One region of the Shewanella sp. Pdp11 genome, then DNA from elsewhere that is predicted to be linked to it. Evidence: riboswitches for the same ligand, from Rfam matches in the RefSeq annotation. Region 1 holds a riboswitch; the other holds the start of a gene.
What was found. A riboswitch is a leader RNA that binds a small molecule or an ion and turns the genes downstream of it on or off. The one in region 1 is predicted to bind thiamine pyrophosphate.
Positions count from the first base shown of each region.

Region 1 (4,437 bases):
CGGGGCGCTCGGTATTCATGGGCAATTTCCCCCCATGAATACCCAGCATCATTAGGCTTCCTCAGCTTCGGCGACGAGCTTGTCTTTAACGTGATAAATCTCGGCGCCCGAGGCAGCAAATTGTGCCGATTTTAGCGCCATTGCCGCTTCCAACTCCTGCGGCGTCTTGATTGTGACTTGCATAGCTTGGGCAGCCGCTTCAACTTGCTCCGCCTTCGCTTGTGCCGCCTCTAAGCCAGCGGCATAGGCGCGAACATCTTGGGTGATTTTCATCGAACAAAATTTAGGGCCGCACATAGAGCAAAAATGCGCGACTTTAGCGGATTCCTGCGGTAAAGATTCATCGTGATAAGCACGCGCGGTGTCAGGATCGAGTCCTAAATTATATTGATCTTCCCAGCGGAATTCGAAACGCGCCTTTGCCAGCGCATTGTCACGAATTTGCGCACTCGGATGACCTTTGGCCACATCGGCGGCGTGGGCAGCAATCTTATAAGCAATCAAACCTTGCTTAACATCTTGTTTATTCGGTAATCCTAAGTGTTCTTTTGGTGTTACATAACACAACATGGCGCAGCCGTACCAAGCTATCATGGCCGCGCCTATGCCGGAGGTGAAATGATCATACCCAGGTGCGATATCGGTGATTTGTGGGCCAAGGGTGTAAAACGGCGCTTCATCGCAGTGAGCTAACTGCTTGTCCATGTTCTCTTTAATGAGCTGCATCGGGATATGTCCCGGCCCTTCGATAATGGTTTGTACGTCGTATTCCCACGCGATTTTGACTAGCTCACCTAAGGTTTCAAGCTCTGCAAACTGGGCAGCATCATTGGCGTCGGCAATCGATCCGGGACGCATACCATCACCTAAAGACAGGGATACATCGTAGGCGACGCAAAGCTCACAGATCTCACGAAAATGGCTGTAGAGGAAGTTTTCCTTGTGATGACTCAGGCACCATTTGGCCATAATTGAACCGCCGCGAGAAACGATCCCAGTAACACGTTTAGCCGTCATCGGCACATAACGCAGCAGCACACCAGCATGAATAGTAAAGTAATCAACACCTTGCTCAGCTTGTTCAATCAAGGTATCGCGGAACACTTCCCAGGTTAAATCCTCTGCCACGCCGTTCACTTTCTCCAGCGCTTGATAAATCGGCACTGTGCCGATGGGCACTGGTGAGTTGCGGATGATCCACTCGCGGGTTTCGTGAATATAACGACCCGTGGATAAATCCATGACAGTATCTGCACCCCAACGGGTTGACCAGACAAGCTTTTCCACTTCTTCCTCGATGGAAGAAGTGACCGCAGAGTTACCGATATTGGCGTTCACTTTCACCAGAAAGTTACGCCCGATGATCATAGGTTCGGCTTCGGGATGGTTAATATTCAGCGGGATAATCGCGCGGCCACGGGCGACTTCAGAGCGGACAAATTCGGCGGTAATCGGCTCGCCGACTAAGGCACCAAAGGCTTCGCCCTTAGCTTTACGATTGAGGATTTCATCCTGTACCTGCGCAAGTGCCATATTCTCGCGGATCGCCACATATTCCATTTCGGGCGTGATAATCCCTTGACGGGCATAGTGTAATTGACTGACGCGTTTGCCCTGCAGTGCTCTGCGTGGGCGGACAATGGCACTCGAGCCAGCCTCAAAACGCAGATGGTCTAAACCGTCATCGGCGAGTCTTTGTTGGGTAAAGTCTGAGGTTGCGCAGAGTAATTGCTCTGTATCGTTGCGGGCTAGGATCCAGTTTTGTCTTAATTTACCAAGGCCTAGACGCACATTGATATCGGCCTCAGGATCGGAATAAGGTCCGGCGCAATCGTACACGCGGATTGGCGGATTTTTTTCCATGATAGGCGCATCATTTGTACCGCCGACAAGGGTGTCAGTCTGCAGAATCTGCCGCATGCCAACGCGAATATCGGCTCTGGAACCTTCGAGGTAAATCTTTTGTGAATTAGGATGTTGCAGCGGCGCTAACGTATCGATAAAGGCTTGGGCCTGCGCGCGGGTTTCGCGGCGACTCGGCGCCTTAGGCACGATTGATTGACGAGACTCGGTCGATTTATTAGTGATTGTTGATTTATTAGGGACTATGGATTCTGGCGCTGTAATTTCTATCGTATTGGCAGCTACAGCTGGGTTTTGGTTTGAACTGGACATAAGCAATCTCACGTTAAAAAATGGAGTTGCTTGTCTGGAGAATTGCGTTGTTGATAGCTGGACATGGCAATCAATTTTTGTGACCAACACTGGCGTCAAAAATTGAGTTACCCTGCTCAATAACAATTAAATCTAAACATTAAGGCTTAAAACACTGCTGAGTAAACAGGTGTTTAATCCGGTTATTTTCGCGATTTAATGTATGTTATTACGCTTGTTTCCTTCGCAGGTTTTAACCTGATCAGGTTCAACGGATCCCGAATAAACGGTCTCAGCCAAGAGGCACTCCGACAAGATGAATGCGCAGTATAGACAGAAGCGGCAGCAACAAACAAGGAAAAAAGCAATTAAAAACCTTAACTATTAATCCAAAATAAAGACTCACAATCTATTGTTTTTGATTGAAAAAATTAAATAAAACTAAAAAACTTATAATTGACGTGAAAATAAATCATAAAATAAAGTCACTATTTATGAGGTTTGAGCATCATTTTTTTTAATCGGGATTGAATGGCATCATCAATCGCTTGATTGATTTTTTTGCCACTGCAGTCAAATGGGAAGCCTAAATTTTCGGCGTATGGATTAACTTGAGTGCCGACTTGTACCACGCGATAACAAGTATCGCCTTTACGTACAATACGATTTGGATCTAAGGGTAAATCTAGACTCGTTGTGCCACCGAAATCATCGGCGTTAGGGACAAATAACACTTCCATCTCTGGGCTTATTTCACTCATATTCGATTTCTGGGTGAATTTATCGGCCTGTTCACTGACGAGATCATCGAGCGCTTGCTCGCGCTGACGTTCAAAATACTGCTGCGTGAATAAACTCATGCTCGAGCTTGTCGCTATTGTGCTCTCACCTTCTGCTGCAGGCGAACTCTGAGCGCCAAGCTGCGGCTTTATTTCTGTGGTATCAAGCGTATTAGTTGGTTTTTTTGCCGTCACTTCCGCGGGCTGTACTTCACTTTGGGCACTTGATTGAGATTGGCTCGATTGAGTGATGTCCGGTTTAACCGTATCTGGCTTCACTTTTTCCTGCTCTACTTTTTCCGCTTCTACTTTTTCAGAGACGGCTGTTTCAGGCATGACCTTTTTAGGCGTTGGTTGAGGCTTAATAGGAGTTGTAGGCGTGGGAACAGTTGTAGGCGTAACAGAACTTGCCGCTTCAGTCTTATCCTCGGCCTTGCTCTCTCTTTCTAGTGCAGCGCTTTCAGCCTTCTCTACCGCGGGAGCATAAATAAAGTAAGCTTTGAGCGCCGCCACTTTTGGTCCACGGCTTTCTGTTTCTGTTAATCCAAAGGGATTTAACTGTGGGCGCCACAAAATACAGATAAGTAAAAATAAACACACATGTACTAACAGCACAAAAAATAACAGACTTAATCCTTTGAAATACGGCTGACGAGCACGCAAAACGGATCCCGCCCCCAATGCCTGAGCATAGGTTTGTAACGTACAAGACAGTTCAAATTGGGATTCTAATTTAGACTCAGATGCCAAAGCATCACCCTGATCACTGAGGTGATCATCAAATGCAATAAAAGTCTCGCATTCTGGCGATGTGACCGATGACGATGTGACCGAAATAGGCAAATCACTATCAGCATCATCTCCAATCGCTATTGCTGTAGGAGATACTGTCAATAAAGGCGCGGCTTTGGGTTGACGTTGAAAAGGCAAAATCCATCCTTAGGTTTTGTGTAGTCTCAATTGATTTCGATGATGCTAAACGTGGAACCATTGCACTCTAATTCAATATCAATCCAATATCGGGTTACTGAATATTGAAAGCAAATTATCCAATGATTGCATTTACTTGCGAGTGCTCAACGCAGATTAGAGGAGGCAAACAGGGTAAAGTTCAACGCGAAAGCAACACGTTACAAGCGCAGTGCTAACGCCAATGCTTAATTAGACACTTGTCGGTTTAGGCAAATAAGGCTGGGAATTGGGATCACAATCGCGCTAAATTGAAGGGCAAATGCTTGTTAACTCTTACGTCTTTAAGCGGATAACATCATCAATGCGATACGCTGACAGGAATACAAGACGGCGTTAAAAAGATAAAAAGGTGAATACAATAGAAGCCAGTTACCAATTTAAGCTTACGGGTGTACGCTTAAATATGGTGATTTATTTTTCTAACTGATAGACTCAGTCATTATCGTTTGCGAGTGTGTATCTACCATGTCGAGTCAAAGTGTTATAGAACAGCAAAACCCAGCCAATATACCTGCTAAATCTGGGCCATACA
Region 1 covers NZ_CP015194.1:3,181,936-3,186,372, forward strand. Annotated here, with positions in the region: gene thiE (thiamine phosphate synthase) at 1-49, opposite strand, end outside; gene thiC (phosphomethylpyrimidine synthase ThiC) at 52-2,175, opposite strand; TPP riboswitch at 2,377-2,475, opposite strand; gene AYJ58_RS14120 (hypothetical protein) at 2,643-3,863, opposite strand; gene trhA (PAQR family membrane homeostasis protein TrhA) at 4,371-4,437, shown strand, end outside.

Region 2 (4,437 bases), 510 kb from region 1:
ACGGGGATTATCTGGTAATGGATCATATTTATCCTGCAAAACCTGAGTATTTTAATGGTGGCCATGCTGCCAAAAATGCCTGCAACTGGCAAATGAAAAGCAAAATATCTACAGACACAAAGCATTGAATTGTCAATATACCCAAGCAACCTGAAGATACGAGTTCAGAGCGCCTAGGGTGCTTCAATTCAAGGCGCATCAATGACAGAATGTCGGCCACCTTTTGAATTGATGCAACACGGGAGTGGAGTGCCCTAGACGCTCCGTCCCGGCGGGTTTTAACGCACTTTATGCTTTGTTGGTTATTTTTAACTTAGCCCACTAGGTCCGCAAATAACCGCCTTGCCTAAAGTGCGTTAAACTCCAGCTGAATCATGCATCTTCAAGTTGTTTGGGTATATACTATGCCAACTAACCCAAGGAGGACGCCCCATGGCCGAAGAAACGATTTTCAGCAAAATTATTCGTCGCGAAATTCCCGCGGATATTCTGTATCAAGATGAACTAGTGACTGCCTTTAGAGACATTTCCCCTAAGGCGCCTACGCACTTCTTGATTGTGCCAAATCATTTAATCCCAACGGCAAACGACATGAAAGCCTCTGATGAGCCTGTGCTTGGTCGTATGATGACGGTTGCAGCTAAATTGGCGGCGGAAGCGGGTATCGCTAAAGATGGCTATCGACTGATCATGAACTGCAATCAACACGGTGGACAAGAAGTCTATCACATTCATTTCCACCTTGTGGGCGGGGAGCCTCTGGGGCCCATGTTGAGCCAAGGCAAATGAAGGTCAATTCGGATTTTTTCCCGTTGACCCAAATGGCGCAGCGGTTTGTGGATCAACTCGCTCAGTGTCGCCGTCTCGGTTTAACGGTACTGGAGGCGAGCGAGCATCATGTGTTGATTGAGTTGCCCTACAGCACTGAATTAATTGGTTATCCCGATACGGGGGTTATCCACGGCGGAGTCATTACTACTTTAATGGATACCGCCTGTGGCAGTGCTGTGGTTAGCGCGATATTCCATAAATTCAAATTGTTAGAAATCTCACCTACGCTCGATTTGCGGGTGGATTATATGAAGCCCGCTCAGCCCCATAAACCTGTGTTTGGGTTTGCGGAATGCTACAAATTGTCCTCTAACATTGCCTTTACCCGCGCGATTGCTTATCAAGACAGCATAGATGATCCTATTGCCCATGCTGTTGGCTCTTTTATGCGGATCAGCCCAGAAATGGTCGGTGATGCCTTTAGACAAGCGTTGATGGGTGAAGCTGTGCCTGAGATAGGAGATACTGATGAGCGCAAATAATTCGGAACTTGGCACAGCCAGTGCCACTCAACACGCCCAAGTAAAAGCGCCTATCGATGTGCAAGGCATTGTTAAACGCGCCACTGAACTTAATGATTTTGGCCATTTACTTGAGCACGTTCCCTATGCCAAATTTATTGGCATGAAGGTGGAGCGTTTTGGTGATGAACTGATTTTTAAATTGCCCGCTAAAGACGACAATATCGGTAATCCTGTGTTGCCCGCCATTCATGGTGGCGTGATTGCGGGCTTTATGGAAATGTCGGCGATAGTGCAGTTAATGGTTTTTATGCAAACAGCCAAAGTGCCTAAAGTGGTCGATTTTTCTATCGACTATTTGCGTGCGGGTCTGCATAAAGATAGCTTTGCAGAATGTCGCATTACCCGTCAGGGGCGACGAGTGGCCAATGTGAATATCGATTGTTGGCAAACCAATCGTAAGCAGCTCATCGCTACGGCACGGGCGCACTTTCTGATTGATTAACTCGTTTTAGTGAGCAGATAGTTGAGTGATGATTAAGTCTGTCTTGTTAAGCATAAGTTCAGCACAGTTCACTTAGCTTGTCGTTTAATAGGGAATAATGCGCGCTAGCCGCGCATTTAGTCGCGTGACTGGGAGAAATATATGAAACAAATTTATACCGGACTATTATTGGCCGCGGCGCTGACCTTAGGTGCTTGTGCCTCACATACCGCAGGGATTTCAGTGAGTTCACTGGGTGAAACCCGCGTCGATAATACCAGCTTTGCCCGAGATATTGCGGTACAGAGTGTGGATGCTCGCCGAGTCGGTGATTTAGTGCAGGGCTCTGCACTGATTGTTAGCAAATCATCAACTGACATGCGTGTGCAGTATAAATTCACTTGGTACGACGCCAGCGGTTACACCATAGAAGATGAGGCAACCAGCTGGAAATCGGTCAAATTACACGGCAAGCAACAATTGCAAGTCTCCGCCGTGGCACCTAATGCTCAAGTGGTTACATTTGATGTGTACGTGCGCGAAACCTTTTCGAACTAAGCCTGAGTTCGCCCAGAAAATGCCAGCTATGCTGGCATTTTTCTTTTTATGACGTAAATGTGTCATCCCATGCTATTACTCATGTATACTAGGCGCCGCCAAGGGGTGTTTGCAGTGAATGAATTTACGTTGATTACTGCAAACTGAGATGTCAGCTGACGAACCCTTAGAACCTGATCCGGCTAATACCGGCGTAGGAATGGGCCAATTAACAGCACACTTCTGAATCGCTTATTCGTTGCCGGATCTCAAACATTATATTTGAGGTCCTATGTCAAACCGTAAAACGTCAAACCGTCATTCCCCGTTTTTAACCCGAGCGCCGCTGGCATTAGCCATTGTTGCCGCGCTGAGCTCTGCTGCATTTGCACAAACCGACGCTATCGATAAACCCGATCCCAGCACTGATATGGAAGTCATGGTAGTGACGGCGGATTTTCGCAGTTCAAGCTTAGAAAAAATGCCTTCAAGTATTACCGTTATCGACAGTCAAAAAATTCAAGATGAAAGCGCGCAGCATTTCGAGGATGTGCTTAATTCTATTGCTAACTTTAACTGGTCAGGTGGAAGTTCGCGGCCAAAATATTTTCAAATTCGCGGTGTAGGTGAGCAAGAGCAATACCAAGGTGCGCCTAATTCTTCTGTGGGTTACATCATTGATGATATCGATTTATCCGGTATTGGTATGGTGTCGAGCATGTACGATCTACAGCAAGTCGAAGTGCTGCGTGGACCACAGGGCACACGTTATGGCGCCAATGCTTTAGCGGGACTGATTTATCTGAAAAGTAACGATCCCACCGATGTGTTTGAACATGGCGGCGAAGTCTCGTTAGGCGATGATGATTTACGCACGTTTAGCGGTTTCAGTTCTGGCCCATTAACGGATTCTGGCAAGCTGCTTTATCGCGTGTCACTGCAGCAACATCAACAAAATGGCTACCACGACAACCTCTATTTAGGCCGTGACGATACCAATGGCCGCGATGAGTTCAGCGGCCGCGCTAAGCTGCGCTGGTATGCGACTGACGATTTGCAGTTTGATTTAACTGTGCTGCACGCCGATTTTGATAATGGCTACGATGTGTGGAGTTTAACTAATTCACCGACCCAGACGACATCGGATCAACCGGGTGTCGATAGCCAGCGCACCACAGGCGCGGGCTTTAAAGCGACCTATTCTGGCGCCGAAACCTTTGAGTTAACCTCGTTAACCTCTTTTGCGAATACCGATCACCATTACAGTTACGATGGCGATTGGTCGAACCCAGAGTATTGGGCTTCTAAGCAATGCAGTGATGACGATGGCAATCTGGCGCCGTGCCAATATGATTATTTTTGGGATAAAACTGGCCAACGTAAAACTGTGTCGCAAGAGTTTCGCTTAAGTTCTACCGAGCAGGGCCGAATTTTTGCGGACAGCACAGATTGGTTGCTTGGTGTGTACGCCATGAATCTGAAAGAAGATAACCAATTGTATTCTGAATACAATACTTGGCCGGATGAAGTCTTAGACTCTGAGTATGAAGCGACGAACTATGCCTTGTTTGGTCAGCTCGATACGGATCTGGGCTCAGATTATGCCTTATCTGTGGGTTTACGTTTAGAGCGCCGCAATAGCCATTACTCAGATACGAATAACGATAATTTCGACCCGAGCGAAACCATGTGGGGTGGACATATTGCAGTGAGTAAAGTGCTGAATGACTCACACAACGCATATGCCCGTGTCGCACGCGGTTACAAGGCGGGCGGTTTTAACATGACTTTGCCTGTCGAACTGAACGATAAAAAAGAGTTCAGTACTGAGACGCTTTATAACTATGAAATCGGCCTTAAATCCCATTGGCTAGCAGGGCTTATCGATACTAATCTGGCGCTGTTCTATATGGACAGACAAGATCAACAGGTGGCGGCATCCCAGCAAGACCCTGATAAACCACAGCGTTTTATTTTGTTCACCGAAAACGCAGGCAGTTCGAATAACTATGGTGCTGAGTTAGATGCGACCTGGTATGCCACGGATAATCTACAAATTTACTCAAGCTTAGGTTGGTTAGAAACCGCCTACGGCGATTATCAGTATCAGGACAAATATGGCAC
Region 2 covers NZ_CP015194.1:2,668,975-2,673,411, forward strand. Annotated here, with positions in the region: gene AYJ58_RS11815 (M61 family metallopeptidase) at 1-26, opposite strand, end outside; gene hinT (purine nucleoside phosphoramidase) at 433-789, shown strand; gene AYJ58_RS11830 (PaaI family thioesterase) at 786-1,313, shown strand; gene AYJ58_RS11835 (PaaI family thioesterase) at 1,300-1,797, shown strand; gene AYJ58_RS11840 (YcfL family protein) at 1,939-2,334, shown strand; TPP riboswitch at 2,426-2,551, shown strand; gene AYJ58_RS11845 (TonB-dependent receptor) at 2,606-4,437, shown strand, end outside.
Region 2: another riboswitch for thiamine pyrophosphate. It lies ahead of AYJ58_RS11845 (TonB-dependent receptor); the one in region 1 lies ahead of thiC (phosphomethylpyrimidine synthase ThiC).